2 linked regions of the Verrucomicrobium spinosum DSM 4136 = JCM 18804 genome follow. The protein of the gene in region 1 interacts with the protein of each later gene in a pairwise test. Links are inferred from orthologs where the notes say so. Each region holds a gene or a part of one and is shown in the gene's direction. Other genes may lie near its edges.

Region 1 (15,538 bases):
GTAGGCAACTATCATCTTCGCAATCTCATGGACTCCTCACCCCAGGACTGCGCGGCAGATCTCCTCGAAGTCGTCCCTCTCATCATGAGGGGTGTTCGAGCTGAAGTCCGCCGTGACCGAACCCCCGAACTGTCGATGCCCCAATTCAGGGCATTGTCCTTCGTGGGGCGTCACGAGGGCAGCACCCTCACCGAGGTAGCGCAGTTTCTCGGCCTCACTCTCCCGACCGCCTCCAAGATGATGGACGGCCTGGTGGATGCGGGCTACGTGCAACGCGCTCCCGACCGTCGTGACCGACGAAAGATCAAACTGCATCTGAGTACCGAGGGCCAGCAGATCCACGAGGCGATCCTGCTCCAGGCGCGGGAGTTTCTCGCCAGCCGGCTACAGCATCTCGATCCCCATGTCCTGGCCGACATTCGCACCTCGCTTCGGGTCCTTCGCGCCGTGTTCGAGCCCGTTTCGGGGCCGCGTGAGGCGGTCGGGGCCGCGTGAGCGCAGGGTCATTCCCCGACCAATCAGACCTGGGCCGCACGAAATTTGCGGTATGGGATTGCAGATTGATCCGTGCCAGGCATGACGTTAGATTTTGACGCATGCTCGTGCCCCATGGTCATGGCCAATCCCCCCAGTGCTGCCAGTATTGCGGCCAGCCGCTCCAACCCCGCTTTTACTTCTGCACCGCGTGCGCCATGCCGCATACCGATGTGGAGGCCGTGCTGCCCGAGGTGCGTCCGGCCCAGTGGGATGATGAAACTCGTGTGAGGAAACTGGCACCGGAAGTGTGGCGGCTGTTTTCCGCCTATGTGGGAGCTCTTCTGGGGGCGACCCTTCTGGGATTTCTCATTCACCCGGCCGATGACGGAGGGGTGCCAGGCCTGATCATTGGGCTGCTGTCAGTGGCCGTAGTCTCGACGGTATTTGGCTGGCTTCATCGCGACGTCCTCCGCCCTCAGTTCGGCGGGCTGGGCCTCTTCTCCCCCATCATGGTCAAGGGGCTGATAGGGCTGGCGGGCCTGCTGCTGGTCAACCTGCTGTGGCATGGCGCGCTCTGGAACCTGGCCTCCGAAGAGCTGCGCGAGGACATGTACAAGGATGTGACCGGGCTGGTGCCGATGGTTGCCGCCCGGGTGTTCCTCATCTGTGTGATGCCGGCCATCTTCGAAGAGATCGGCTTCCGCGGCCTCGTGCAGACTTGGCTGATGCGGGTGATCGGCCCTTGGAAAGCCGTGGCCCTTTCAGCCGCCCTTTTCAGTGCGATCCACTTTTCTGTCCTGAGCTCACCCTATCTGTTTTTGGTCGGTGCCCTGCTGGCCTGGACGCGATGGAAGAGCGGCTTGCTTTTTCCAGGGATTCTCCTGCATTTCTTGCATAACCTTGCAGTCTTGTGGTATGAAGGCCTGCTAACGTAACCATCCCATCAAATAACCCCCTTATGGACGACGGCGGCGAAGTAATCTTTCAGCTCATCATGCTCTGCGTATTCGGTGGTGTCAGTGCTGCCGTGGCGAACTCCAAGGGCCGCAGCGGCGTGGGCTGGTTCTTTGGCGGATTCTTCCTGGGGTGCATCGGTCTGGTCATCATCCTCTGCCTGCCCAACTTGCGGGAGCAGCAGGAGGCCACGCGGATCCAGGAGGACATGAACCGCCGCCTGCGGGAGCAGCTCCGTCAGGAGCAGATGAAAGTGGATGCCCTGCGCGCCCACACGGCAGCACGCCTGGATGCCCATGATGCGGCCCTGAAGATGGATACACGGGCGACTGCTCCCGCGCTCCTGTCATCCTCCCCTCCACGCCCCCATCTTGGAGGCCCTCCCCATCACCGCCCCCCAGCGCTGGAGGAAACCCGGCCGATCTGGTTCTATCTCGACCAAAGTTCCTCCCAACAAGGCCCAGTGACGCTCGCCAGGCTCAAGGAAGAAACCTCCATCGGCGCGATTCATCAGGACACGCTGGTGTGGCGCGAAGGCATGGCCGACTGGACAGCCGCCCAGCAGACCCCCGAGTTGCAACCGCTCTTCAAAGTCTCCTGATATGGCGGCAAGCGGCACTTACACTCTCGACGGTCTGCTTCAAGGCCCCAATCCTGGGGACGAAGCAGTGGAAAGCTGGGTCCAGCAGGCGGCCAAGTCTGGCCTGGACTTCAGCCTGGAACTGGACGGCGCGCAATTCTCCCTGCTGGCCAGCAATGCAGAAAAAAAGACCTCCCGCCTCGTGGGTGGAGATCTGCAGTCCGTGATGACGACCGCGCTGGAGGCGTTCTCCGCGCTCTATGGCGGCTCCCCTGCCCCTCTCTACTCCACCCTGAGATCCCGTGAGTCCCGCGGTGGAGCAGAGATCCAGACGCTTTATTTCATCCAGCCAGACGGCAAGGTGTCGGTCCAGTCACGGAAGATCGGGACCGAGGCCCCCCCACCCCCGCCCGGCGCAGCAGCGTCCAAGCCCAAGCGTCACCTCCTGCTGCAAGGATGCGGCCTGCTGGCGCTGCTGACCCTTCTGGGGCTTGTTTCCCTGTTTCTGGTGGACTGGAAGGAGCTCTTTCATCGTACCAAGGTGATGGTGCAGCCCTCCCAGGGTGTGGAGCTGGAGTCCTCCGCCACCGCGGACTACGTCAGCATCACCATCAGTTCCGTGAGACAACTGGATGGCTACGTGGAGCTGGAGATCAAGCGGGGTCCCCGCTGGGCGGAAGCGAAGGCGACCGACCTCAACGAGCCCGTGCCCCAGTCGGGCACTCTCCCCTGGCGCGAATTTCTTGCTCTCCAGGCCGTGAAGCGCGGTTACGTGTACTGCTGCTTCTATGACGAGCGCGGTGTGTACACCGGTGAATCCATGCTCCCCCTGGACCAGCTCAACCAGCAGGAATCCTTCCTGGGCCAGACCGCGATCCCCCGCACCCGCGCCATGCTGAAGAAGCTGGTGGTGAAACCTTGAGGCCTGCGCCCAATCGGGAGCGCAGTGGAAAATTCCCGGCGTTCTCACGTTTGCTTGTGAACTCCGCCCTGAACGGGGTGTCACAGATCTCACCACCGAACAGCCTCTTCCTTTGCCCAGGTCATCCCCCGCACCCCGCTCAGTTCCAGCCAGGAACTGCCTCCCCGTCGCCAGCTTCGACCTCGCCGCCACGCTGAACAGCGGGCAGGTGTTCCACTGGCATGAGCAGGATGGGGGCTTCTTGGGATTGATCGGTGGAGAACTCGTGACCGTCTCCCAGCCGGAGCCGGGGATGCTGCACGTTTCTGCGGGGCACGGGGACCTGGTCAGCCGGTATCTTGCGCTCGATCATGATCTGATGAAGATGCAGCGCACGCTGCCAAAGCGGGACGCCCACCTGAAACGGGCGCTCCAGTACTCGCCCGGGCTGCGAATATTGCGCCAGCCGCGGTGGGAATGTCTGGCCACCTTCATCACCTCCTCGCTCAAACAAGTGGCCCACATCCGCCAGATTTCCCTGACGCTGAGGGAGCGTTTTGGCCAGCCCGTCGCGACACTGAACGGGAAAGTTTTGCACACCTATCCCACCCCTGAGGCTCTGGCCCGGGCCGGGGAGGCAGCGCTCCGTGCCTGCGGATTGGGTTACCGGGCAAAGTTTCTGCACCAGACCGCCAGCCGCATTGCAGAGGGAAACTTCGACCTGGAAACCCCTGTGGCAGTCGATGACGAGGCAGCCTGCGAGCTGCTCTGCACCCTGCCCGGAGTGGGCCCCAAGATCGCCCAATGCACCCTTCTCTTTGCCTACGAGCGTCTGGGCGTCTTCCCCATCGATGTATGGATCGAGCGCGCGCTGAGGGAGTTGTACTTTGCCGGGACGGCGGAAAATGTGTCCGCCCGGGAGTTGCGAGAGTTTGCCAAGACGCACTTTGGGCCCTATCGGGGCTATGCTCAGCAATGGCTTTTTCACCACGCACGTACGAGCGGGACGTTCTCTCGGTTGCGTAAAGTGGTTTGATTCTTGCAGAAGCGCTGTCAATAATCTGCTGTGGTCTACCAGGAAACCAAAGCCGTCAGGATTGGCATTGTCGGTTCGCTGACGATGCATCTCCTGCTATTTCTGTTTGCGGCGCTATGGATGAGCATGGCACCCGCCCGTGAAGCCATGCTGGCTGACAGGGCCCAGGCCCCCGTTGAGGAGGAGACGCTTATCTTCCCGGACGACGTCCCTCCAGAGGTGACTGCGGAGCTGGAACCAGAGCCGGAGCCGGAGCCGGCCCCCACCCCTGAGCTGGAAAAGACGCCGCCGAAGCAGCAGTACGTCCGGACCACGCAAAACACAGAGAGCCCTGAGGCTCCCGCCAATGCCGCCTTCATGTCCGACCGGAACACGGTGGCGTCCTCCAAGCTGCTTCCAGAAAAAAATGGCGAGCCCGGCCGCCCCACGACCCGCGGCATGGATGAGCCGACCTTGGAACTGGCCAACCGGGAATACAAAGATGGCGAGATCAAGAACGACGCCGGCACCTCCATGAGCGGGATTCCCACCCTGCCGGCAGTGACGCTGGTGCCGCCATCCACCCCCAAGGCCCCCTCCCCGGCCGTTGCAGCGGTGCCCCCTCCTCCCGTGCCAGTGCAGGCCGTTCCTGAAGTGAAGCCAGCAGCCACGCCGCCAGCCCGTCTGGATCCGGTCATGACCTCTCCCTCCCTGGATGAGCCCCGGCTATCCCTGCCGGACATCGCCATGAAGGTGGATTCCCGCTCCGAGCAGATGGTGCGTGAGCTCGAGGCGCAGCTCCGCAAGGCAGACGCGGTGGACACCCCGCCACCTGCCCCCCGGACGCCCACCACCGCACTGGAAATGCGGACGCCATTGGACGGTGCCCAGCCCGGCATCCCCCAGCCCCCCCTTCCTGAAGGTGCCTCCCCCAGCGACCGGTCCCCGCTGGTTCCGCCCGTACCAAAGTCTGAACTGGGAGCCTTCACCCCCCAGACCCGTACTAGCGCGACCAAGGGCACCATCAGCAATATCGGCTCGGAAGACTCCGTGGCGGCAGCGGCCACTCCGGTGGGGCGCTACATGCGCCAGGTGACAAGCGCCGTGGAGAAGAAGTGGCATTTTTACCGCAGCCGGGAAGCCGATGCGGTGGAGCCCGGACGTCTCAGCTTGAAGTTCTACGTCAACAAATATGGCAAGGTGGAGGACTTGAAATTCACCATGAAAGATGCCAATCCCTTGATGGAAGATTTCACCATTGAGGCCATCCTCAAGGCTGAAATTCCCCCTATCCCCCTGGACCTGGTTCCCATCCTGGACAGAGAGCGCCTGGAGATCAACTACGACATCGTCATCCATCCCTAATCACCTGCCCATGTTCGAACCTGTCTGCCTTGCCGTCCTTAGTAATGGATTAACGCACATCTGGAACTTCCTCGTGGGAGGAGGACAGGTGATGATCCTGATCGTGCTATGCTCGATCATTTCTGCGACGGTGATCATCATGAAGGCACTCCAGCTGCGGGACAGCATCCTGTTCCCCGCACATATTGAAGAGGAGATCCGCAAGATTGAACGCTATGCCACCACTGGAGACATCACCCCGCTCCAGAACATGCTGGAGGAAGACGGCAGCGTAGCCGCCCAGCTCGGCATCATCGCCATTTCCGGCAAACACGAAACGCGTGAGGAAAACAATGAGGCGTGCGAAACCGCCGCCCACGTGATCCTGCACAGGCTGGAAACAGGCGTACCGCTCCTGGAAGTCATCGTGACGGTCTCCCCGCTGCTCGGCCTGCTTGGCGCGGTGGTGGGCCTCGTGACGGTGTTCTCCACCTTCGGCACAGGCAATGTCGTACCCGACGCCGACACCCAGCAGGTGGCCAAGGGGATCGCCGAGGCGCTCCACAGCACCATCGCCGGCCTCTTGGTGGCCATCCCGACCGTCATCGCCCACGGCTACTTCAGCCGCAAGCTGGACGCCATCTCCGTGCGCATGGAGCTCATCCTCCGCCGCGCCATTCACGACTTCCACCGCCACTTCGAAGTGCGTCGCTCCCCGCTGGCTGGCCGCTATTGAGCCCTCCGCCCCTCCTTGCTAGAGAAAGAGACGAGAAGCGCTGAAGCCGCCCTCCCCGCATGAACATCCGCCGCAAAAAACGCACCACGCCCCAGATCCCCATCGTGGCTCTGGTGGACATCCTTGTGATCGTGCTGCTCTTCATCGTGGCGACCACGACGTTCCGTGAGCAGCGGACGCAGATGAAGATCAACCTGCCTACTTCCAAGACACTGGGCACCAGCGCCCCCTCCAAGGAAAAGCGGACCACCCTGGCCATCACACCAGAACGCAAAATCCTGCTCGATGGGACTGAAGTCACCGCTGACAAACTCGCCGAAGCGCTTGCCGCCCTGCGTGAGCGGGATCCCAAGGCCAAGTTGGAACTTCAGGCCGACAAGGAAACTCCGCTTGGACTCCTCGTCCGGGTGTGGGATTCTCTGAAATCCGCCGGCATTCCCATCAACGACGTGCCGGCCCGCATCCAGCGTGGCATGGTTGCCCCCGCAGCCTCTGCCGCCACGGTGGCCCCGTGATCCAGCTCCCATTCCAGGCCTGACACCCCGCTTTTGCGGAGTCCAGTTCACCGGATCTTGCCTGCGGATCGCCCTTCCGGCGGTCCGCAAGCGTTTCCAAAGTAAACAGACCCCAGTTAAATCTTCATACCCGTCATCATTCATGATCCTGCCCATTGTCATCTACGGCGACCCCGTTCTTCGCGTGAAGTGCAAGCCCATCACCGAAGTCACCGAGGAAATCCGGAAGCTGTCGCAGGACATGATTGAGACCATGCACAACGCCCGCGGCGTGGGTCTGGCTGCCCCGCAGGTCGGCATCGCCCTACAGCTCGCCGTGATAGAAGTGCCGCCAGATGACGAGTCCGTGACCTACGTCCGCCTCAATGGCGAGGACACCCCGCTGGCTGAAGCCATGCCGCTGATCTTCCTGAATCCCAAGCTGGATCACGGGAAAGAGAAAGCCATGGGGGAGGAAGGCTGCCTGAGCATTCCAGATCTGCGCAGCGAAGTCCGTCGCTCCGCCGGGGTGAAAGTGGAGTACCAGACGCTCGACGGAGAGACCCGGACCATCGAAGCGGACGGTCTCCTGGCCCGTGCACTGCAACACGAGATCGACCACCTCAACGGCATTCTCTTCATCGACCGTCTCTCCGCCGCCGCCAAGCTGGGCGTGCGCCGCAAGCTGAAGCGCCTGATGTTGGAGTGGGAAGAAGATGGATTGATCCCGTCGAAACGGTAGTTCGGTAAAACGGTGATTCAGTAATTCGGTAATTCGGTAATTCGGTAGGACAGTAAACCCGTGGGACGGGGAGAAAATTGGGGGCAGTTCGTAGTTCGTGGCTGGGTTCGTGAGAACCTGATCAGGCCGCTCGCCACCCAAGATCCGCTACTCACCCCACAGGGCCGCGCCACTCTCCGCACTTTCACGAGTGCAGCTACGAGCTGCGGCTGCACGGCCAAAGAGAGTCAGTCGTGGCTGGGTTCGTGAGAACCTGGTCAGGCCGCTCGTCACCCAGGATCCGCCGCTCACCCCACAGGGCCTCGCCACCCTCCGCACTTTCACAAGTGCAGCTACGAGCTTCAGCGGCGTGCCCAAAGAGCCTCAGTGGCTCAACTCCTCACAGAGCAGCCGCCGCGATGGAAGGTGATGGCTCCATCTCTGCGAAGGGCACACGCTGGTCACCCCAGGCCAGTTCAAGGAGTTTTCCGCTTGTGATGTTCCCCACCGGGGCGCAGGCGATGCCGCTTCCCGCGAACACCTGGCACACCTCATCCACGTTCTCCGGTGCGGCCGTCAGCAAATAGCCATAGCTAGGAAACGACAAGAGCCAGCGGCTGAGTTCAACATCCACCCCCTGCGGCTTGGGCAGTTGGTCCAACTGCAACACCGCTCCGGCCGCCGAAGTGGCCAGCAACATGGCCAGCGTACCCAGGACACCTCCGTTGCTGATATCCTTGCCTGCGGTGAGCAGCCCGGCCTCCGCAAGGCGAGGCAACAGCTTCAAATCCGTCTGCAACCGCTCCGGGGGCGAGCCCACGCTGGCATTCCAGAAAACAGTGCCCTCTCCACGATAAGCTCCGCGCAAGTCCACGGCCATCAACAGGGTGTCTCCCGGTCTGGCGTCGAAGCTCGTAATCAGCTTTTTCGCGCGGCCCACCACGGCTACAGCCAGCAGGGGAGTGCGCCCCTTGCCAAATCGCGTGGTGTGACCGCCGACAATAGGTACCCCGTACGCAGCAGACGCCGCCTGCATGCCGGCCCAAAGCTCCGAGGTCACGGGGGAGGACTCCTCGGTCCAGACCACATCCACAAGCGCGGTGGGAGTGCCGCCCATGGCGGCAATGTCGCTGAGGTTCACCATCACTGCGCTGTACCCGGCGAACCAGGGGTCGAATTCGATGAAACCTTCCATCATGCCCTCGGCCGCAAAGAGCAGGAAGCCGTCGCCATCTGGAATCGCAGCCGTGTCATCACCCACCGCGATCTTTTGAGCCACCCCCAGAGCAGGGGAATAGGCGGCGGCGATCTTGAGCTTCTCCGCCACATTCGGATGCTCGCGCAGGCTCAGGGCCAGAGATTCAAGCTGGTCGGGGGTCATGGTAAAGGCAGGAGGAAGGACGACACGCTCAAAAGGAAACGGAACTGAGGCCGCAGCCCAGCGTGTCATTCGCCCAGTCTCAAATCGGCACCTGCAGCTCAGGCCACCAGCTCTGCCGGAGGGTAGTGACCCAGTTCTGCCTCCATGTGGGCATGCACGCGCCCGTGCAGCACCCGTTCCTCCAGCTTGAGCCAGTGCAGGCGCTGAAAGAATCGCGCATTCTGTTCCTGCACGTTCGCCAGAAAGCGGTCACACCCAATGGCGTTGGCCGTGGACACCGCTTTGTAGATGAGGCCCGCCCCGAGCGCTCCAAAACCACGGTGCACCGGCTGATGATTCCGCACGCTCACCCCCGGGCTCATCTCCGTGAGGCGACGATGGGCCTTGTGCACACACAACCGACTCCCGTACCAGAGGCGGGGCTCGCGTTCATCGATCCGCACCGTGCCCACCACCTCATCCACCATGCCAGCCACCAGGGTGGCGCAGATGAGGGGAATGGCGTGGGCGTCCACCTCATCGCGATCATGCTCCACAAAGACACCCTGTTCTTCGCAGAAAACATCCCGTCTCAGATTCCAGTAGCCCTGTAGCTCCTGGGGAGTCGAGGCGATCTTGAACACAAAATCCCGGGGTTTATACTCTGGAAAAGGCTCAAAGAGCATGGCTCAAAAGGGGTGGAAGGTCTGTTGGGAAGTCTGCATAGGTTGTGCCAAGCGGGTGGACCATCACGAACCGAGGGCCAGTTCGTTGAGCTTGCGACCGGCCAGAGACTTGGTCGTGTTGTGCCGGGCCTCGACACAATCCGCGAGGAACCGGGCATCATCCGCCACCCCAGAGAACCGGCCGGAGCCCCAGGTGTGCTGCCAGGGCAGACCTAGGAAATAAACACCAGGGACGTCGGTCACGCCCCGCTGGTGGCTCGGGTAGCCCTTGCCGTCGAACACCGGGATCTCCAGCCAGCGGTAGTCTGTCTGGAAACCCATGCTCCAGATGATGGAACGGATGCCCGAGGCGGCGAAGTCGAGATCCGGCGACTCTGCGGGCGGCTGCCAGACCGGAACGTAGCGCTCCTCCTGCGGAACATCGATGCCACGTGAGGCGATGTACTTGTCGATCGTGTTCTTGATGCTGTCCGCCACGTTGTCAGCATTGTCGAGGTTCTGCTTCAAGTCGGTGCCGAACTTGAGCAGGCCCTGGCGCACCTCGAGCAGGCGGCCGTGCAGCTGCATGCCTTCCAGCGCGAACTTGCGCAGGTCGATGTCGCGACCGCCATCACGGCCCGTGACATAGTGGTTGGCCTTGGCCCGCACACGCTCCTTCAGCGGGTGCTCGTGCACCGGCAGGTTGTAGTAGCCCATCTCGTGCAGCCAGTCCACGACGTCCTTCCCGCGATAGCGCCGGGCAGTGCGGGGAGCGCCGCCCACGCAGAGATGCACTTTCCTTCCTTCGAGGTGCAGATCCTCTGCGATCTGGCAGCCAGACTGGCCGGTGCCAACCACCAGCACCGCCCCCTCCGGGAGGGCAGCGGGATTTTTGTAGTCGGAGGAGTGCATCTGCACGATGTCCTCGGGAAACTTCTCCGCCATCCGCGGGACCGTGGCGGTGTGGTAGCCGCCCGTGGCAATCACCACCTGCCCGGCGGTGAACTCACCCTCGCTGGTGCTTATTTCATAGATTCCAGTCTCATGGCGGCGCACCCGCTGCACGGTTACGCCCTCGCGCAGCGGGGGATTGAAGAGCTTCACATAATCCTCGATGTACTTGACGATCTCCTCCTTTTTCATGAAGCCGTTGGGATCGTCCCCAGAGTACTTGAACCCGGGCAGGGCGCATTGCCAGTTGGGCGTGACCAGGCAGAAGTTGTCCCATCGTTTGGAACGCCAGGCCTCGGCGAAGCGGTGTTTTTCAAAGATGAGGTGGTCGATGCCCCGTTCCTTGAGGCAGTAGCTCATGGAGAGGCCGGCCTGGCCTCCGCCAATGATGATGACGGGATAGTGATGGGTGGGCATGACGGACATGGCAGAAGGTAGGGATGCTCGGGCTCCTGGTTTCAGAGGCGGGGGAAAGGGGTCAGATGGAGAGGATGCGAACCGTTCCCTCCGGAGGCTGGTTCTTCGAGAAGTGCTCGATGTCGCTGATCTGGGCGGACGCGGAGGTGCAGTAGAATCCGAACTTGGCCCGCACCCGCTCCGACGCCTCCGTCAGCGCCTCGCGGCTCCGGGAGACAAACTCCGTGACCGTCATTTCCTCGCCCTTCTGAAAATAGGTGCGTACAACGGTGGAAGGGGAGTAGCACTCCCGGGTGACTCCATCGGGAAGCTGGATGGTGAAGTTGACGGAGGGCATGAAGAAAGAGGGATAAGGGAAAAGGGTGGAGGGAAGAGGGGGAGAACAAGATTCTCAATGAAAGGCTCCTAGAACCCAGCGGTTGAAACCCAGGTACAATCTCAGCGTGCTCTGTGCTTCAGTGGTTAAATCATCGGGCTCAAATCACCCCAGACACATGTTCTGACCGTTGCTGTCCTGATTTTCAAAGGTGGAGAGCGAAGAGCACGCCCCGCATTTGGCGCAGCCGGCCTTTACGGTTTCAGAGGTCATGCCGGCGGCGGAGAGCATTTCGCCCAGGGGCTGGAGGATGCTGCGCATGAACTCCGCTCCGGGGGGCTGACGGTGTTGCAACGGGGTGCCGCCGATGGGGACGAAGGGCACGACAAAGGGGTACACGCCCAGGGCGATGAGCTGGCGGCAGCCGTCCAGGAGGCCCTCTGCGGTGTCGCCCAGGCCGCCCAGCAGGTAAGTGCTGACCTGGCCGCGGCCAAAGACGGCCACGGCCGCTGCAAAGGCTTCCAGGTAATAACTCACCGGGACCTGCGCCTTGCCCGGCATGATGCGGGCTCTCACCGTCTCATCCCAGGCCTCGAGATGCATCCCCAGGGTGTCAACCCCCGCGTCCTTCAGCCGGTGGAACCAGCTGAAATCCGCCGGGGGTTCACACTGGGCCTGAATGGCGAGCCCGGTGCGGGACTTGATGGCACGGGCCACGTCCACCAACACGGCGGCTCCGCGATCCTCCGTGGGCGGGGTGCCGGTGGTGAGCACCACCTGCTCGACCCCATCAAACTTCTGGGCGGCGGCCGCCACCTCGGCGAGCTGCTCCGGGGTCTTCCGCGCAATCGTGCGCCCCGCTTTGAGCGACTCACCGATGGCGCAGAACTGGCACTTGGTCTCCGCATTGCCGTAACGGATGCAGGTCTGCAGCACGGTGGTGGCCAGGACGTTGTGAGAGTGGAGCTGGGCAAGCTTCCAGTACGGGATGCCGTCTTCCGTAGTAAGATCATAGAACCTGGGCTGGCGGGGGAAGCGTATGGGTGCCTCCGGGCGTCCGTCCCGGTAGAGCATGGAGCGTCCGTCGAAGGTCGGCGGGTCAGCTGTGAAAGGGGACTGGCGGGCCGGGTGGGTGTGGATGGGCACCATGACGGTGGTGCCCATGACCTGGAGCGCCTTGTGGTCGCTGGGCCCAGCGCCGCCGCGCCGGCTGGAGGCGGAAGCCGCCTCATCCACCATGCGCAGGCCGAGTGACTGCAACTCAGACACCAGCCATTGCTTGCGGGTGAGCAAGGCGGTCTCGAAGTCCGTTGGATTCATGGGAAGGGGAGCTGAGGTCATGGCTGCGGGAGGTACCGTTGATCAGGGGTTCAGGGCTCGCCGACAATGGCGAGGGGCACGACGTGTATTGGTGAAGTGGCTGCTGGTGCATCACCAGGGAGAGCAGATCCGGCCGGGAGTAGTGGCCCACGCTGTCCATCATGCGCTTGCGTTTGGTGATGAGGGCGAAGTCCAGATCCGCCACCACCATGCCTTCACCCTCGGTGAGCGGTTCACCCATGAGCGCACCTTCAGGGGAGACGATGGCGGTGAAGCACCCGCCGCGGAGCGCCTTCTGCATCTTGGCATCGGGAGTGATACTGGTGATCTGCTCATCCGTGAGCCAGCCGGTGGAGTTCACCACGAAGCAACCGGACTCCAGCGCGTGATGCCGGATGGTCACCTCGATCTGATCCCGGAAGATGGGCCCCACCATGGACCCAGGGAACTGGGCACAGTGGATCTGCTCGTGCTGGGCCATGAGCGAGAACCGGGCGAGGGGGTTGTAGTGTTCCCAGCAGGCCAGAGCGCCCAGGCGGCCTACCTTGGTCTCCACCACTTTGAGCCCCGATCCATCGCCCTGGCCCCAAATCATGCGTTCATGATAGGTGGGGGTGATCTTGCGCCGCTTCAGCACCAGAGTGCCGTCGGCATCAAAGACCAGCTGCGTGTTGTAGAGAGACCCGTGGTCCCGTTCATTCACTCCCACCACCAGCACCATGCCATGCCGCCGGGCCTGTTGGGAAAGAATGTCCGGTATCCAGCCGGGGACCTCCACCGCGTTTTCGTAGAGCCGCAGGTGCTCGCGACCGGCGCTCACCGGCGGCTCTACAAAGGAGAAATAGGGGTAGTAGGGCACGAAGGTCTCTGGGAAGACCGCCAGTTCCACCCCTCCGGCGGCAGCCTCGGCCACCGCCCGGCAGACACGGTCCACCGTGCCTTCCACACTGGTCAGATCAGGTGCGATCTGCACCGCTGCCGCTCGAATCATCGTTGCCATACGCCCCTGGGGGTTGTGTTTGTCTGCGGGTGCTGCGTCCTGCGCTGGTTACAGGTTCCAGGAGTGGATCTGGACCGCATTGGCCCTGCCGTGGAGGAGAACAATGTCCAGCACATCCAGGGGGTTGATGGGAATGATGCCCGGAATGAAAGCCTTCTCCGTCTGCCCGTACAGTGCCTGCGTGGAGAAGCGGCAGGCATAGATCTTGCCCCCCTCCGCCATGAACTGGGCCAGACGCTTGTTCACTAGGAGATGGCCGGGGAAAGCCTCATCGCCAAGGGTGGGGAAACCTCGCTGGAATCCGAGAGTTACCCCCGGGCCATACAGGAGGATGGAGGTTTCATAGCCTTTGCGCAGCAACCGGGTGGCCACCAGGGTGTTCACCAGACCGATGGACCCTTCGAAGGCGACACCGTGAAAGGTGACCAGCGCCTTCTCGCCAGGATTGGCCTTCACGTCCTCGAAGACCTTCTCTTCATAATCCACGAGAAAGTCGCCGTCCTTGTTCATGTCTCTGTTTACCGCGGGCATAGTCGTCAGGGAGTAGATGGTTTTCCGTTATCCTCGGAGGCCCTGAATGGGTCCTCACACGCCGCAGAGATTCAGCAGCCGCGGTGCCACCATGCCAGGTGGTCTGTTCCGTCTGGCCGGACATTCATGCAAATCGTTGCATGGCCGCCGGGGCGGCGGAAACTTCAAAATTCAAATGCCAAACTTCAAGGTGGAGACTGGGAGGCCGTACCGGTGAAGCCTCGTTGAATTTTGAAGTTTCCATCCAAAGGCCTTTCTGCCAAAACAGGGGCCTTACTCCACGTTCCCATGCTCCGCGCCGCCCTCCTATTTTCCCTCCTCGCGAGCCAGGCCGTCATGGCCGGGCAGGACTCCATCTGCGCCTGCGGCAAGCATCTCCTGCCCAAAATCACCAACGAAAAACCAGGCCGCAAATACGCCCGGGACCGGCTGGTGGACATCCTGCATCTGAAACTGGATGTGACCCCGGACTTCGACAAACGCACTGTCAAAGGGACCTCCTCGCTCACTTTCAAGCCGATCGCCACTCCGCTCACCAAACTCGAGCTGGATGCGGTGGGCCTGGAGATTGAAGGCGTGCAAACGAGCAACGCCCTGCTGGCCGAGTATGCGGTGACGGACGAAAAGCTGGTGCTGGTCTTCAAGAACCCCGTGCCCGTTGATGCCGAGGCAGGCGTGGTGATCCGCTACCGCGCGCAACCGGAACGGGGACTTTATTTCCGCACACCCGAGAACGGCTACAAGCCCGGCGACACTCAGGTGTGGACGCAGGGGGAGGCGGAGCTGCACCGCTTCTGGTTCCCTTGTTACGACTACCCCAACGAGCGCTTCACCAGCGAGGTGGTCTGCCACATTCCCGCGGACATGCAGGCCATTTCCAACGGCGTGTTGGTTTCCAATAACCAGAAGGACGCCGCCGGTCTCACGCTGTGGCACTGGCGGCAGAACCAGCCGCATGTGAACTACCTCGTGGCCCTGGCCGCAGGTTATTTCCACACCCTGGAGGGGAAGGCGGGCACCGTGCCCCTGGCGCTGCACGTGCCGCCGTCCGAGACGGCTCAGGCAGCCAATGCCTTCCGCGACACGGCGAAGATCATCCCCTTCCTCGAACGCGAGACGGGTACACCCTTCCCCTGGGACAAGTACCACCAGGTGTATTGTCTGGACTTCATCGCCGGCGGCATGGAGAACACGAGCTGCACCTTCCAGGCCGCGGGCCTCCTCTTCCAGGATGACACGGAAACACTCTCCAGCCTGCACTGGCTGGATGCGCACGAGGCGACACACCAGTGGTTTGGGGATCTGGTCACCTGCCGCGACTGGTCACACCTCTGGCTCAATGAGGGATTTGCCACCTACTACACTGTCCTCTATGAAGGCGAGCGCAACGGTCCGGAAGCGTACCAGTTCGGACTGTTGCGGGAGGCCAACAAGGTCTTCGACCGGCTGGATTCCCGCCCGATCGTCTGGCGGGATTACAAGGATCCCATGGAGCAGTTTGACTACCGCTCCTATCCCAAGGGTGCCTGGGTGCTGCACATGATCCGCAGCCGCCTGGGCGAGGACCTTTTCCGCAAGGCAGTGAAGACGTATCTGGACCGGCACCGCAACACGGTGGTGGGTACGGATGATCTCCAGGATGTGCTGGAGGAAGTGTCCGGCCTGTCCTTTGACCGATTCTTCGACCAGTGGCTCTACCACGGCGGCGTGCCCGAATTGAAGGCGGACTACTCCTGGGATGCCGCGGCCAAACTGG
Region 2 (15,655 bases), 7.6 Mb from region 1 along the record:
CTGCACGGCGAATCCTTCAGACTCCAGCGAGTACTGCAGGGTGTCGGCAATCGACGGCTCATCTTCAACGACAAGGATGCGGGGACGGATGACCATGGCGGGAAGGGCGGGGCAGAGAGATTCTGGGGCAGACCAAGGCACAATGTGGGCGGAGAGCATCTGATTTTATCGGGTGGGGCTGCATTCGTCATCCACGCAGCTCCCTCAAGGCGAGCCAGTGCGACTTCTGCCATGATGTCCGCCCGGATTGAAAAAAGTGTGAAGCGTCAGTGAATAGGAGATGAATTCCGCCGCTCCGAGGCGCAAAAGATCTTTTGAATCCCTCAACAGGTGGGGCATCATAGGCCCATGGCCCTGCCCAAGTTCGTCAAATCATACACACCCGACGAGTACTATGTGCTTGAGCGTCTCGCCGACTACAAGAGCGAATACTACCAGGGAGAGATCTTTGCCATGTCAGGATCCACCACCCGGCACGCCATGGTGGGGACCAACTTGCTGGTTGAGCTTGGAATCCAGTTAAAAGGCAAGCGCTGCTCCCCCATCAACAGCGACCAGCGCATCAAGGTGGAGGCAACGGGGCTGCGCACGTATCCGGACGTCAGTGTCTTTTGTGGTCCCAAGGAATACGACGCTGAGGATTCCCAGCGGGACACCGCCACGAATCCCACCATGCTGTTCGAAGTCCTTTCCGAATCGACGGAAGGCTACGACCGCGGCACAAAGGCGGAGCACTACCGGCGCATTCCCTCTCTCCAGGGCTACGCCCTCCTCTCGCAGGACAAGGCGCACATTGAGCTCTTCGAGCGCCAGGGAGATGGCTCATGGCGGCTCACCGAAGCCACCGGTCTGGAGTCCTCGATTGCTCTTTCATGCATCGACGTCACGCTCCACCTCGCAGAGGTTTACGCCGGGGTGGAGTTCGATGAACCCACTTCCTTGAAGGTCATCCAGCCCGAAAGGGCGTGATGAGGGTATTTTAAAGTGGTTTCCCTCGCGGTCATGGAGTGGCCCTTGGACACTTGACAGCTCTCCGCGGGACAAGCGTCGCATACCGGGAAGTTAGTGCCTGCCAAGGAACCTGGTGACTGACGTGGGGGTGTTGATGGCGGTGGAGAGAAAGCAGATGCGGTCGGCCTTCCCACCTGATCATCCTCCGCGGAGGCACCCAGGGTTGACTCGCTTAAGGCTCGTCCAACCGCTGGGCTGTGCTAGAAATCCCCTTCGGGGATTGGCTGCGAACTGAGCAGTAGTTGGTTCCTTGGCGGCCACCCCAAAACGCGCGCGATTGGTTCGTTCTCCTCACGTCGACAACTACGACCGGTGTTATTGGCCTCACGGCAGAAGGCATTCTCAATCACCCTCCGCATCCGCACACACCCCGATGGCTCACGCCTCAACTCCCACCCACTGGTCTTTGATCACCCACCACCCAGCGCCCCTGTAGTTGTCGACGTAAGGAGGCACTAGCTGAAGCGTCTGCGAGCTTCTCCTGCTCGCCGATCCCGCCAAGTATCGACAGACGGTGGGCTTTATCGGCGGAAGGCGGAAAGAATGCCCCATCCGGATTACTCCCGCAGCCACGCTGCGGGGCACCCTCAACCACCAACCTCCCCCGGCCCCGGTTCAGCCAAACAACTGTGTGAGCGGCTGTCCCTTGTCCGCCACGGTAAAAGGCCGCTTGCTGGGTGAGTACAACACCTGGTCAAGAGGAATGCCCAGGGCATACGCGATGGTGGCGTTGAAGGCGGGAATGTCCACTTTGTTCTCCGCCACCTCGAACCCCTTCTCATCCTTCTTCCCGTAGGCCTGGCCTCCGCGAATGCCCCCGCCGGCGAACAGACAGGTGAAGGCCTTGGGATGGTGGTCGCGGCCGTCGTTCTGGTTGATCTCCGGCGTGCGGCCGAACTCCGTGGCCAGCACCACCAGCGTCTCGCTCAGCAGTCCCCGCGCCTCCAGGTCCTGGAGGAGGGTGCTCAGCGCCGCGTCCAGTTCTTCACAAAGCTCCGGCACACGGATGAAGTTCGCATTGTGCGTGTCCCAGTTGCCGAAGCTTACTTCCACGAACCGCACCCCGTGCTCCACGAGGCGGCGGGCCAGCAGGCAGCCCTGGCCAAAGGAGGATTCGCGCCCATAACGGTCGCGCAACTCATCGTTCTCCTGGCTCAGGTCAAAGGCCTTGAGCTCCTCGCTCTTCATCATGCGCACGGCATCATCATACATGTCCGCGTAGGCACGCACGTTCTTGACGTTGTATTTCTGCGCGAAGGTGGTGTCGAGCTGGCGGGCCGCCCCCAGGCGGCTGCCAAAGCGGTCCTCACTGCTGGCGAACCAGCTGTTGATCTTGCTGTTGGAGACGCCGTCATCCGGGTCATTCACCATGAGCGGGCTGTACTTGGCCTCAAAGAACCCGGCCCCGGGGTGGCGGCTGTCGTTCCCGATCATCACACTGCCCGGCAGGCTGGGATTGCCACGCTCCTGGAACTTCTGCAGCCAGGCCCCCATGGCGGGGTGGCGGATGGAGCTGCGCAGCGTGTAGCTGGTGTGCATGTAGTACTGCCCCTGCTCATGCGCCCCCTGCGTGGAGTTCATGGAATTCACCAGCGCCACCTTGTCCATCTGGCGGGCCATGAGGGGCAGATTGGAGCTGATGCGAATGCCGTCCGCCGTCGTCTTGATGGCGTCTGTCTCCCCGCTCACCTCCTTGTTCTCCGGGCGGGGGTCAAAGGTGTCCAGGTGGCTCATGCCGCCGGTCATGTAGAGGTAGATCACGTTGCGCGCCGTCGCCACCTGCTTGAGGGGCGAGGTGCCCAGCCCGGCGGCGGCAAGACCGCGCCCCTGGAGCTGGTTCAGAAGAGACACTCCAAGGAAGGTCTTGGCCGCACCGCTCACAAACTGGCGGCGGGTGGGCTGGTCCACGGACTGGAAGAGCGGGTTCATCGAAATAAATGCAGAAAAGGGTGGTTACTGGATGAAGAGGAACTGGCGGGTGTTGAGCACGGTCCAGAGGATGTCCCCCCGGCCTTCCTGCGGGTTCTGCTCCACCATCGGGCGCAGCACCGCTTTCTCCTCCTCCGTGGCCCGGCGGCTCAGCGTGCTGAGGTAGATGGTGTCGATCGCGGCGTTCACATCTTTGCCATCCTTCCGGACTTCCCGCGCAAGCGTGGCAAAGGGGCTGATCAGGTTGCGGAACAACGCGCCATTCATCATCGTCAGTGCCTGCATCACGGAGGCATCGCGATTGCCATTCTCCACCAGTTCCCGGTCACTCTGACCATAGAGTCTGAGGAAGTGCCCGTTGGGGGCCGGATTGCGCAGATCTGCCGCACGGACCAGGTTGCGGTCCCGGTACTCGGCAAACTTGCGGTAGTTCTCCTTTTTCTCCTTGGTGTCCACGCCCCATTCCAACATCTCGCGGTCGCGCACGGCCGTCTGCCAGTTCGAGTAATCCTTGCGCTGCTGGTCCAGGACGAAGTCCAAGGCCTCGTCCATGGTCGGGATCTTGCCAAAGTGCTTCACCGCTGCCGCGATCTGCGCGACGAACTCCGGATCCGTCCGCTTCGCCACCACGTCAGGCTCCTTGGCAATCTGCTCCGCGAGCTTCTGGAAGCCGGCGTTGAAGACGATCTCGTCGGACTTTGCGTAGATCTTCTGCCGCTGGGTTTTGGCCGCCTTTTTGGCCTCGCGCACCTCCGCCTCACTCAGCGTGCCCGCCTTGAGAGCCACCGTCTTGGCCTGGATGTCCTCATTCAGATCCTTGCCATAGGCCGCGATCTTCCGGGCCCCTTCCACCAGCTCCGCCGGGGTCTGGGCCAGGAGGGTGCGGTCCATCCACTCCACCTTGGTCAGGAGTTGCTTCGTGTCCATGTAGGTGGCATGGCTGGCCTCATCGGGATTGTCCTTGGCCAGGGCCACGATCGAATCCCAGATCTGTTCCGCCGTCATGCGGCGCAGCAAAGGTCCCGGGAAGTGGTATTGCGCCCCCAGCTCCACATCCGCAGTGTAGGCCTCCCGTTGATAGGTCTGGGAGTTCAGCAGGATGCGCAAATACGCCTTCATGTCGAAGTTCACCTGCTTCATGGTAGTTTCAAGGAACTCCATGAGGGCCGGGTTGCTTGGCACGGTGGAGTCCGTGATCTCATCCACGGGGTCGATCACCCCCATGCCCATCACTTTCTTCCACAGCCGGTTCGCCACCACCAGGGTGAAGCGCGGATTCTCCCGCGAGGTCATCCACTGTGAATAGGCCAGGATGGGAGCCTCACCCTCCTTGGTGATCTTGCCGTCCTTGGAGAAGGACACCGGGATCATTGGTTCGATGTTCGCACCGGGTCTGGCATCCTTGTACTGGTAGTCACCAGGCAGCTTCAACGTGCGGTCCAGGGCGTACACATGGTTGAAACGCAACCGGAACAGGATCTCGCTGAAGGCCTTGTTCATCGTCCGGCGCTCCTCAACCGCCAGGCCCTGCTGGGCCATGAAGCGGTTCACATCCGCCGCATTGGCCAGGGCGTTGGACCCTGCCATGCCGTTGCTGTGCGCGGCCATCTGGTAGTAGTCCATCTGGCTCCACTTGTCGAAGGGGTGGTTGTGGCACTGCGCGCACACCATCTGGGTGCCCAGGAAGACCTGGGTCGTCACTGCCATGTTGTCCAGCGGCATGCCCAGATCCCGCATGTAGAACCCCATGGCCCCATCTTCATAGGTGGCACCATCGGCAGTCAGCAGTTCCCGCACCATCCGGTCATACGGCTTGTTGTCTCTCAGTGACTCCTTGAGCCACTGGATGTACGCCGCCCCTGCCTCACGCCCCTGCCCACCGGGGGCAATCCCGTTCTTCACCCGCAACACATCCGCCCAGAAGTTGAAGGCATGCTGCACATAGCCGTCGCTGTTCAGCAGTTGATCAATGAGCTTCTGCCGTTTGGTGGCATCCTTTGATTCCAGGAACGCCACGGCTTCCGCCTTGGTGGGAATGCGGCCAACCACATCCAGATAAATGCGGCGCACAAAGACCTCATCGGAGACCGGCGCATTGGGCTGGATCTTTTCCGCCGCGAGTTTCGTGGCCACCAGTTCATCAATCTTCGCCGCCGCCTGCTGGACCTCCACCTTGCCGGTGTAGAGAGGCTCCCTGGCTGGCGGAGTCTCCAGGAAGGTTACCTGCGCATTGCGATCCGCCCGTTTGGCGTTTTTGGCCACCGCCTTGACTTTGGGTTTTGCGGCGGGTGCAGCGGTCGGATTCACCGCCGGGACCGCCTTGGGAGTCATTTCCTCATCCGCGCCGGGCGCTCTGCCGGGAAGTGACATCACCACCACGGCCGCTGCGGTGGTCACCGCGCGCAAGCCTGTCGTCAGGTATTGCTTTCTCACTGATTTCATCGCTCTGGAGTCAAGTCGTTAGGACTGCGTCGTGCGCCGCAGCATTCAAAGAGGGTCACCAATGTTGCCACTGGCTGGCGCGTGAAAACGAAGCCGGTGGACACGCCTTTCATTTTTTTCGAGGTGGTTCGCCAGACTGCCCCCACGATCCGGCGCAAGCGTGATCAAAACAATCGCAAGGGATTGGGAGAAATCGTGTCCAAAACCCCCCGCGATTTTGCCTCAAGAGGAGCGGCGTCCTTCCGACCTGTCTTCCCTCTACGGGAAGAAAACGCTCTAGCGCGCTCATCTTAAACCGCTTGCCTCACCCAAGCGCCCCTTGTCTTCATGCCCTTCCCCATCCTCCTCTCGTTCCAATCCTCACGCACCCCGGCATCGCGCCGATGGAGCATGCTGCTGTTGGGAATGGCTTCCCTCCTCACGACTCTGCCCCTGAATGCCGCCAACTTCTATTGGCGGGGCAGCAGTGGCACGGGAGGATCGGCAGACTGGGACACCGCGTCATCATTCTGGTTCGACAGCACCTTGAAGCCCTGGGCCACCGGGAATGCAGCCATCTTCGGCTCACCCACAGATACCGATGCCGGCTTGGGAGGTACTTTGACCTTACGATCCGCAATCGAAGCCACCACCCTGGTCTTCCAGAGCAAGGCCAATGGTTATCTGCTCCAGGGCGACACCAGTGCACGCAGCCTGACCTTGAGTGGGAACATCACCATCGATCCTGCGGCGACCGTTACCTTCGGCCAGAACCTCACCGTACAGCGCACCGGGCAGATCCACGTGGACGGCGGCGGCAAGCTGGTCATCGACAGCGGCGCGACCTTGACCACGCTGGGGAGCAGTTTCCTCAACATCAACGGAGGCACCACCGTCGAGGTCAAGACCGGTGGCATCTTGAGTTCCGGCGAGACCTTCATCGTGGGGACCACCGCCTCTGGCAATGGAGCCTCAGGATCCGGCACCCTTCTGATCAGCGGCGGCATCGTCAATGCCGGTGCCAACACCTCAGGAAGCCGCAATTTCATCTTGGGGAACCGGACCGGTAACGCGGGCGACGTGGTCGTGACCATCACCGGAGGCGAGCTCAACGGCAACGCCTCCGCCACAAACGGCATGGTGTTTGAGAACACCGGAGCCAGCTCGGCCATCTTCAACCTCGATGGCGGCACGCTCACCGTCCGGCGGGTGCTGCGGTCAGGAAGCCCTAACGCGGGCGAGGTCACCGAGTTCAACTTCAACGGAGGGGTGCTCAGGGTCACGGATACCGCAGGGGACGCCGGGGACGTCAACTTTGCCTTCCTCGCCAACACCTCCGGCATCACCTACAACGTGAAGGAGGGCGGAGCCATCATCGATACCAACGGGCGAAACGTCCTGGCCGCGGCCCAGCTCGTTCATGCGGGCACCGCTGCGATCGACGGCGGCTTCACCAAACGCGGCAGTGGCACCCTTCAACTCCACGGTGCCAACACCTTCACCGGGGCCACGGTGATTGAGGCGGGCACATTGAGCATCGCCTCCGATGGCAACCTCGGCGCAGCCCCCACCACCGCCACACCCGCCAGCCTGGTGATCCATGACGGGGCCACTCTGCGCACCACTTCCGCCGCCGATCTGGCTTTGAGCACCAACCGGGGCATCGCCATCGGTGCCGCCACTGGCGCGGGGACCAGCACCATCGAGGTGCAGTCCGGCTCACTCACCTTTGCAGGCATCATCGCCAATCGAGGAACAGGGCCCGCGGGTCTGATCAAAACCGGTGCCGGGGTGCTCAATCTCTCTGGTTCCACCGCCAACACCTTCAGCGGCCCCATCACGGTGAAAGCCGGCACCCTGCGGGCCGCCAGCGCGGCGCGACTGGGCACCGCCACCAATGTTCCCACGAACTTCACCCTGGACGGAGGGGGCTTCGACTACACCGGCGGCGGCTCCCCCATCGAGCGGGGCATCCACATCACTGCCAATGGCGGCACCCTCTACAGCTCCGTGGTGGCGTGGCGGCTCAATGGCAATATCACCGGCTCCGGCACGCTCACCATCAATGTGACGGCGGGATTCATCTCCACCTCGGGCGACAACAGCGCCTTCACCGGTGACATCGACATTGCCGCCGGAGAACTCCAGCTGCGCAAGGCGGCGGCCCTGGGCACCACCGACGGCAAGACCACCGTCCGCACCAATGCCACCCTGTCCCTGGACCAGAACGGCACTGGGGGAGGCGGCCAGGTTCCGGGAGACAACAACTACAAGGACGCCCTGGTTCTTGAAAACAACGCCACCCTGCGCAACCGCGGCGGCACCGGCGGCGGAGCGACCAACAGCCTCTACTCCGGCACCGTCACCCTGCAATCAGGCGTGGCCGTGATGGACATCGCGGGTCGTGTGCTCACCGTGCAAAACGTCATCAGCGGGGCAGGAGGCATCAACAAAACTGGCGCGGGCGAACTGGTCGTGGAGGCACAGAACACCTACACCGGGAAAACCACCGTCTCCGCAGGCACTTACTCCCTGGGAGCCTCCGCCTCCATCGCTGACAGTCCGTGGCTCCAGGTGAACAGCGGCACCACGCTCAAAGCGACTGCGCTCACCGGGACCGGGGGCTACACCACCAACAGCCAGGTCTTCACGGGCTCCGGCACCTTCCTCGGCAACTTCGGCTTGGGCGGCACCGCTCTCATCAAGGCGGGCGACTCCACCACCCAGGCCTTGAGCTCGATAGCCAGTGCAGGAGATCTCACGGGCAACCTCACCTTTGATGGAGACCTCTCCTTCAGCGCCAACGCCAGCGCGACCACCCGCGCCATCTTCGGCCTGGGCGGCGCTGGAGCGGGCCAGTTCGACCGGATCACCATCACCGGTGCCCTCAATGTGGGAGCCAACACCCGGTTCGAAGTGGTCTGGGTGAACGGCTTCGAAGCAGGCTGGGGCCAGTCGTTCGATCTCCTGGACTGGGCGTCGGGCTCCGCCATCTGGGGCACCTTTGACCCATTCCTCGAAACCTCGCTGGACCTCCCTGAGTTCACCCTCGGCTCCGGCCTCTACTGGGACTACAGCACCTTCAAGGACGACGGCATCATCCGGGTGGCTCCCGAGCCCTCCCGTGCCTTGCTCCTGCTGGCAGCATGCGGCACCCTTCTCCTGCGGCGGCGGCGCAGCTATTCCGCTATGTAAACGGGCGTGCCCGGCTCCACCAGATCATAGAGCTCCACCACATCCAGATTGCGCATGCGCACGCAGCCGTGGCTGCCCCGCTGACCGATCAGCTCCTCCTGGTTGGTGCCGTGGATGTACACGTAGCGGTCCTTGGTGTTCGCATTGCGCTCCTCCGTACCCTCCAGCCACAGGATGCGCGCCAGGATGAGGTCCGCGTCGGTCTTTTCCCCAGGCACCCATTCGCCCACAGCCTTCCGGCTCTTAAAGATGGTGTGCAACGGACTGTCCGCCCCGTGCTTCTCCGCCACACGAAAGGCCCCCAGCGGCGTGCGGTTGGAGCCCTCCTCAAAACCAATGCCAAACTTCGAGGTGCTGCATGGCCAGCTCTTCACCTGGCGCGTACCATCCCATAGGGAAAGGGTTTGCGTGGCGACGGAGACTTCGAGGCGTGGGTGCGAAAGTTGCATTTTGCAGGCGTCGGGGTAATCTGCCCGCCCTTTTCTACAAAGCAAACATCATGAGCAACACCAAACATGTCGCGGTCGTCGGCGCCACCGGAGCGGTGGGAGTGGAAATGTTGCGCTGCCTCGAACAGCGCAACTTCCCCGTCGGCCAGCTTACCCTTCTTGCCAGCGCCAGGAGCGCCGGAAAGACGATGAAATTCAAGGGTGAGGACGTGACAGTGAAGGAACTGACGCCCGACGCCTTCGCCGGTGTGGACATCGCCCTCTTCAGCGCAGGCGGCGGCATCAGCAAGGAGTTCGCTCCACACGCCACCAAGGCGGGCGCCATCGTGGTGGACAACTCCTCCGCCTTCCGCATGGATGACGAGGTGCCGCTCGTGGTGCCAGAGATCAATGCTGCGGACCTCAAGAATCTTCCCAAAGGCATCGCCGCCAACCCGAACTGCACCACCGCCATCACCCTGATGGCCCTGTACCCGCTGCATCAGGCCTTTGGCGTGAAGCGTGTGTTCGCCAGCAGCTACCAGGCCGTCTCCGGCACCGGAGCCCAAGCCATTGAGGAACTGGAAGCACAGATCCGCGACTGGGCCTCTGCCGACCGCAAGTGGGACGACGTCCGCCTCGCTGCGGACAAAGTGAAGGTCTATCCCCACCAGATCGCCTTCAACGCCCTGCCGCACGTGGACAGCTTCCTCGACTCCGGCTACACCAAGGAGGAGATGAAAATGGAGAACGAAGGGCGCAAGATCATGCACCACCCCGGTTTCCGCGCCAGCGTCACCTGCGTGCGGGTGCCCGTCTTCCGGGCTCACAGCGTGGCCGTGAGCGCTGAATTTGAGAAGCCTGTCACCGTTGCAGAGGCGCGCGCCGTGCTCGCCAAGGCCCCGGGACTCGATGTTGTGGATGATCCCACGCTCAAGCAGTATCCGCTGGCTCTCGATGTGGCTGGCAAGGACAACTGCGCAGTGGGCCGCCTTCGACTCGATTGCGCCCTCGACAACGGCCTCGCCTTCTGGATCGCCGGCGACCAGCTCCTCAAAGGAGCCGCTCTCAATGCGGTGCAGATCGCTGAGTGCCTGTAACCGACACCCTGGCAGACTCTTCCACCCCGCAGCGGCCTTCTGGTCCTGCGGGGTTTTTGTTGGTTTGTCCGAGCGCGTCGTTCAATCGTCCCGCCTCCCGCCGTCCTGCTTGATGTCCCGGCACTTCCAGTGCACTTTGACAAGGCTGTGACATCCGTTGGACATGCCCCGCACCCCTCTTTGCTCCAGCCGCCTTCGCCGCTGGAACTCGCGCGTGCGAAGCAGGCTGCAGGCGACCTGGTGTTTCTCGACAGCGCCATCGCTACCAACAGTTCCTTCTCCATCGTCGCCGAGGCCCCGGAAGAAGTGCTGACCGGCAATCTCTTTGAAGATGCCTCCAAGCTTCGCGAGATCATGCAGCAGCACCGTCCCCGCCATGTGGCGGATCTCGGTGCTCCGGCTGGTGGCCTCTATGGATGGATCGGGTTTGACGGGCAATACACGCTGGGCCGCTTTGCCCGATGCCACGTGTATCAACACGGAACCCAGTCCTGGCTCAAGACTGGAGACGGCGCGGGCGATGGCAGGCCGGATCTGCTCAAGGCCACTGCCACCGCGCCGGTGGAGACCCTCCTTCCCGAGTTCACGCCATGCATGACAGAGGAGGACTTCTGCAACCGCGTCCGGCGCGCGCAGGAGTACATCACCGCGGGTGATATCTACCAGGTGAACCTCTCCTATCCCTGGTCCGCCACCTGGCCGGCGGGCTTGGATCCATGGCGTTTCTACGAGCGGCTGCGCAAGGCCTCCCCCGCCCCCTACAGTGCTTACCTGAACCTTGCCGGCACCCAGGTGTTCAGCGCATCACCCGAGTGCTTCCTCAAGATCAGCGGCAATCACATCGTGACCCGCCCCATCAAAGGGACACGACCGCGCGCCAGCGAAGCGATCGAAGACCAGTGCCTCGCCGGCGAACTGCTCAACTCCCCCAAAGAACGTGCGGAGCTCGTGATGATCACTGACCTGGAACGCAACGATCTGGGACAGGTTTGTGAATACGGCAGCGTACAGGTGACGGCGTTGTTGAAGCACGAACGCCATGCGCAGGTGCATCATCTCGTCTCCACCGTGGAAGGCACCCTGCGGCCTGATGTGGATCACCTCGATGCGTTTCTGGCATGCTTTCCCGGCGGCTCCATCAGCGGTGCGCCAAAGAAGCGCGCCCTGGAGATCATTCACGAACTTGAGCCGCATCCACGCGGCCTCTACACCGGCGCCATCGGCTGCTTTGGCTTCAATGGTGAAAGCCACTTCAGCATCGCCATCCGCACCGCCTGGCGTGAAGGTGAGCACGCCATGTTCAACACCGGTGCCGGCATCGTGGCAGATTCGGATCCGCTGCGTGAGTGGGAGGAAACTCGCCACAAAGCCGCAGGCCTGCTGCTGGCCAGCCGTTGACTCTCAACATCAATTGCCGCCTCTTGGAAAAAAAGAGCCCGCGGCTGCGAGAGCCGCGGGCTTTTGTCTGAGAGAGAGTGACTGAACGCGTCTCAAGAAAGACGTCTTCAGCGGATCGCTTAGAGCGCGCCTTTGAGGGCGGAGGAGGGAACGAAGCGAACCGTCTTGGAGGCTTTGATCTTCATGGCTTCACCCGTCTTCGGGTTGCGGCCGGTGCGGGCGGCACGCTTGGCCACCTTGAAGGTACCGAAGCCGATAAGCTGGACCGTACCGGTCTTTGCCACGCCCTTGGAAATCGAAGCGAGCACGGCTTCCACGGCATCCGAAGCGGCGCGTTTGGAAGTGTCCCCGCCGAGATTCTTTTGCACGGCTTCAATAAGTTCAGCTTTATTCATGGTCTGCGTGATATGTTTGGGTTGCTGGAAGGACCCTCTGCTGGATAAGTGCGGGGCTTCGCGTTTGTTTATGGATAAATTCACGGAAAGCGTCAACCCCATTTCGTCTCCAGCCCTTATTTTTTCAGGCATGAAACGCTTTTTGCTGCCACAAGAATCACCCCGGATTGACATCACTGCATTCATCGCCGCAGGAGCAGTTGTGGTAGGTGGTGTGACCGTCTCCGCCGAAGCCAGCATTTGGTACAGTTGTGTTCTCCGTGGCGATATTAATCACATTCATATTGGCCCCCGCTCCAACATTCAGGACGGCACTATTGTGCATGTGGCAGATGACTTTGAGGCGAGGGTGGGTGAGGCCGTCAGCGTGGGCCACAGAGCCATCATCCACGCCTGCACCATCGGAGATGAGACTCTGGTCGGCATGGGGGCCATCGTCATGGATGGTGCCGTCATCGGTCCACGCTGCATCATCGCAGCCGGAGCCCTGGTGACCAAGCACACCGTGGTGCCCGAGGGCTCGCTCATCGTAGGCTCACCTGCACGGGTGGTGCGAACCCTGAGCCAGGAGGAACAGGCAGGAAATGCCCGGCTTGCCGCGAAATACGTCGAAATCTCGCGCCGATACCGGGACATGGGCCAACTGTAAAATGCCAGACGAGGCGTATCTGCATCGAACTGCCGCTTGAGATTCCAGCAGGATTGTTCCAAGGAAAGATGCCCATGCCGTGAAGGCATCCCTCACTTCCTCCTGCCATGTCTGCCGATCTCAAGTCTTATCTCACTCAACGTGTCGCCTTTGTGGATGCGGCGCTGGATCGTTTTGTAGCAGCGGCAGAGACCCGGCCGGTGACGATTCACAAGGCCATGCGGCACAGTCTGTTCGCGGGTGGGAAACGGCTCCGCCCCATCCTCTGTCTTGCCGCAGCCGAAGCTTGTGGCGGCTCGCTGGAGAATGCCTTGTACGCTGCGTGCGCAGTCGAGTGTCTTCACACCTATTCGCTCATTCATGATGACCTGCCCTGCATGGATGATGACGACATGCGGCGCGGTGTGCCCACCTGTCACAAGGTCTTTGGCGAGGCCATGGCCCTGCTGGCCGGGGATGCACTGCAGGCGCTCTCGTTTGAACTGGTGGCGCAAACTCCGGTGACCCACCGCCACTCTCCCGCCGCCATGGTCTTGGAACTGGCCCGCACTGCCGGCAGCCTGCATCTGGTGGGCGGACAGGTCGCGGATCTGGAAGGGGAAGGCAAGAAGCTCGGCATCGAGGACCTGCGCTACATTCACGAAAGCAAGACCGCCGCACTGTTGACCTCCAGCGTGAAGCTGGGCGGCATGAGTGCTGATGCGCAGTTGGATCAAGTGCAGGCGCTGCATGACTTCGGCATGGCCACAGGGCTGGCCTTCCAGATCATCGACGACATCCTGGACGTGACGCAGACCACGGAAAAGCTGGGCAAAAGCGCTGGCAAAGACGTGGCCTCGGAGAAGTCCACCTACCCCGCCCTCATGGGCCTGGACGCCTCCCGCGATGAAGCTCATCGACTCACCGGGAAAGCGCGCCAGGCGCTGGAAGTCTTCGGCCCCAACGGTCACTGGCTGCATCAACTGGCAGACTACCTTCTCAAGCGCGACTACTAGCCGCACCAGCCGCCGCATTTTTCATGCACCCCAAGCTGTTGCGACTGGCCCAGACGGAAGTTGAGCGGATCCTCGCACAGCTTCCTGAAACCGTTCGCGACGCCGCACTTGAGTGTTTCATCTCCTACGAAAACGCCGCAGACGAGTCCGACGAGACCCTGGCGGACCTGCTCGGGCTCTTCGAAGGATTCAGCCGGTTGGACCCTGAACCCTCCGGCCCGTCCGAGATGCCCCGCGTGCGCCTCTTCCTGGACAACCTCTGGCTCTATGCAGAAGAGGATGAGCGCACCTACCGTGATGAGGTTCGCATCACTTATTTACACGAACTCGGCCACTACCTCGGCTGGGGCGAGGAGGAGGTCGAGGCCCTGGGGCTGGGGTAGGCCGCCTGCGGCGGAGACACAAGACTTCAAGACACAAGACGAAAGACCTGAGACTGGGAAGGGAAGGTGCTTTTCAGGCTGGGCGGAAGAGGGGCCCTGCTCCACGCATTCCTAGAACCCAGTCTTCCCGCTCCGCATGCGATGTTGGAGTTGCGTCCCGCATGCGGGACGGTCAGGAGGCAGGCGGCCTGGCGACAACACCAGGGCCAGGGAACGTTCATCGCCCGGCGAAGGCCGCGTCAAGCCGAAACACTCCAAGATGCTGGCGCGTTGAAGGACGCCCCCCTTGCCAAACAAACATTCTCCATCCATCCAGCATCCCCCAAGGCCACTCCCCCCTCTTCCCGCTCGACTCCGGGCCGTCCCGCGCTACTCATTCTCCCATGTCCGACTCTCCATCTTCGCTTTCCTCCAAGTTGTTTGCCATGGCGAAGCAATACATCCCCGGCGGGGTCAACTCCCCGGTCCGCGCCTTTCGCAACGTGGGCGGCGAGCCTTTCTTCGCCCAGCGGGCCAAGGGCTGCCGGGTGTGGGATGTGGACGGCAAGGACCGGATTGACTACGTGGGCACCTGGGGTCCGGCCATTTTGGGCCACGCCCCCCAGTGCGTCATCGAGGCGGTGCACAACGCCGCCAAGGACGGGGTCAGCTTCGGCATCCCAAATGCCTACGAGGTGGAGATGGCCAAGCTCATCGTGGACTGGGTGCCCAGCGTCGAGAAGGTTCGCATGACCAACAGCGGCACAGAGGCCACCATGTCGTGCATTCGTCTCGCCCGGGGTTACACGAAGCGCGACCGGATCGTGAAGTTTGACGGTTGCTATCACGGCCATGTGGATTCCCTGCTGGTCGCGGCTGGCAGTGGTGCCCTCACCCACGGCCACCCGGACAGCGCCGGCGTGCCCAAGAGCTTCGCGGAGCTGACCACCGTGCTGCCGTACAACGACGTCGCCGCCCTCGAGGAGTGCTTTGACAAGTACGGCCACGAGATCGCCGCCCTCATCGTGGAGAGCTACCCTGCCAACGCCGGGCTCATTCTTCCGCAACCGGGTTTCCTGCAAAAGATGCGCGAGGTCACGGAGAAGCACGGCGCGCTGCTGATCCTGGATGAAGTGATGACCGGCTTCCGTGTCGCCCGCGGCGGGGTTCAAGAAAAAGAAGGGCTCAAGCCAGATCTCACCGCCCTGGGCAAGGTGATCGGCGGCGGCCTCCCCGTCGGTGCTTTTGGCGGTCGCGCCGAGATCATGGACTACCTTGCTCCCGATGGTCCCGTGTACCAGGCTGGCACCCTGTCTGGCAACCCCCTGGCCATGGCCGCCGGTCTGGCCCAGTTGCAGGAAATGGAGAAACAGAAGGGCTGGGACCGTCTGGAAGACCTCGGCCAGATCATGGAAACCGCGGTGCTCGATGTACTGAAGAAGACCGGCCGCAACTACCAGTGGTATCGCACCGGCAGCATGTTCTGCCTCTTCTTCACGGAGAAGCCCGTGCTCAATCTCACGGACGCCAAGACGAGCGACCTCGCATCCTTCAGGAAGTTCTTCCACTACTGTCTGGACCACGGCGTGTACTTCGCGCCTTCGCAGTTCGAAACCGGCTTCATCAGCATGGCCCACGGCCCTGATGATCTGGCTCGCACCGCCGAGGTGGTGCAGAAAGCGTTGCTGTCATTGGATTAAGTGGGAGGTGGTGAACGATCCGCCAAGTATTCGAACCCGGAGGGTTCACCATGAATAGCCATGTGGTGGAGC

Evidence for each region.
Region 2: the proteins of def (region 1) and VSP_RS30940 interact in binary tests that used the Escherichia coli proteins (3 or more experiments, as listed by UniProt). The link is inferred for Verrucomicrobium spinosum DSM 4136 = JCM 18804 from one-to-one orthologs.

The regions. Positions count from the first base shown.
Region 1 is NZ_ABIZ01000001.1:33,252-48,789, reverse strand. What follows is about bases 5,620-8,453. They hold def (peptide deformylase), read left to right. Parts: upstream 5,620-6,664; coding sequence 6,665-7,243; downstream 7,244-8,453. Other genes in these bases: VSP_RS00175 (sll0787 family AIR synthase-like protein), read right to left, coding at 7,623-8,453; VSP_RS00185 (ExbD/TolR family protein), read left to right, coding at 6,067-6,522; VSP_RS00190 (MotA/TolQ/ExbB proton channel family protein), read left to right, coding at 5,620-6,007. Also shown: VSP_RS00220 (MarR family winged helix-turn-helix transcriptional regulator), read left to right, coding at 28-495; VSP_RS00215 (CPBP family intramembrane glutamic endopeptidase), read left to right, coding at 693-1,412; VSP_RS38680 (DUF4339 domain-containing protein), read left to right, coding at 1,436-2,032; VSP_RS00205 (hypothetical protein), read left to right, coding at 2,034-2,933; VSP_RS00200 (DNA-3-methyladenine glycosylase family protein), read left to right, coding at 3,046-3,948; VSP_RS00195 (hypothetical protein), read left to right, coding at 4,033-5,292; more of VSP_RS00190, read left to right, coding at 5,303-5,619; more of VSP_RS00175, read right to left, coding at 8,454-8,603; VSP_RS00170 (MSMEG_0567/Sll0786 family nitrogen starvation N-acetyltransferase), read right to left, coding at 8,702-9,268; VSP_RS00165 (MSMEG_0569 family flavin-dependent oxidoreductase), read right to left, coding at 9,332-10,624; VSP_RS00160 (MSMEG_0570 family nitrogen starvation response protein), read right to left, coding at 10,677-10,952; VSP_RS00155 (MSMEG_0568 family radical SAM protein), read right to left, coding at 11,097-12,251; VSP_RS33145 (Nit6803 family nitrilase), read right to left, coding at 12,193-13,251; VSP_RS00145 (MSMEG_0572/Sll0783 family nitrogen starvation response protein), read right to left, coding at 13,300-13,782; VSP_RS00135 (M1 family aminopeptidase), read left to right, coding at 14,071-15,538. UniProt on the Escherichia coli protein: Removes the formyl group from the N-terminal Met of newly synthesized proteins. Requires at least a dipeptide for an efficient rate of reaction. N-terminal L-methionine is a prerequisite for activity but the enzyme has broad specificity at other positions.
Region 2 is NZ_ABIZ01000001.1:7,660,887-7,676,541, forward strand. The notes cover bases 8,119-11,069. They hold VSP_RS30940 (aspartate-semialdehyde dehydrogenase), read left to right. Parts: upstream 8,119-9,055; coding sequence 9,056-10,084; downstream 10,085-11,069. Other genes in these bases: VSP_RS30930 (beta strand repeat-containing protein), read left to right, coding at 8,119-8,556; VSP_RS30935 (L,D-transpeptidase), read right to left, coding at 8,541-9,005; VSP_RS38255 (anthranilate synthase component I family protein), read left to right, coding at 10,265-11,069. Also shown: two-component system response regulator CreB, read right to left, coding at 1-96; VSP_RS30910 (Uma2 family endonuclease), read left to right, coding at 349-969; VSP_RS30915 (DUF1501 domain-containing protein), read right to left, coding at 1,627-2,940; VSP_RS40325 (DUF1549 domain-containing protein), read right to left, coding at 2,965-5,382; more of VSP_RS30930, read left to right, coding at 5,710-8,118; more of VSP_RS38255, read left to right, coding at 11,070-11,482; VSP_RS30950 (HU family DNA-binding protein), read right to left, coding at 11,602-11,877; VSP_RS30955 (gamma carbonic anhydrase family protein), read left to right, coding at 12,008-12,526; VSP_RS30960 (polyprenyl synthetase family protein), read left to right, coding at 12,634-13,521; VSP_RS30965 (metallopeptidase family protein), read left to right, coding at 13,545-13,904; hemL (glutamate-1-semialdehyde 2,1-aminomutase), read left to right, coding at 14,288-15,583.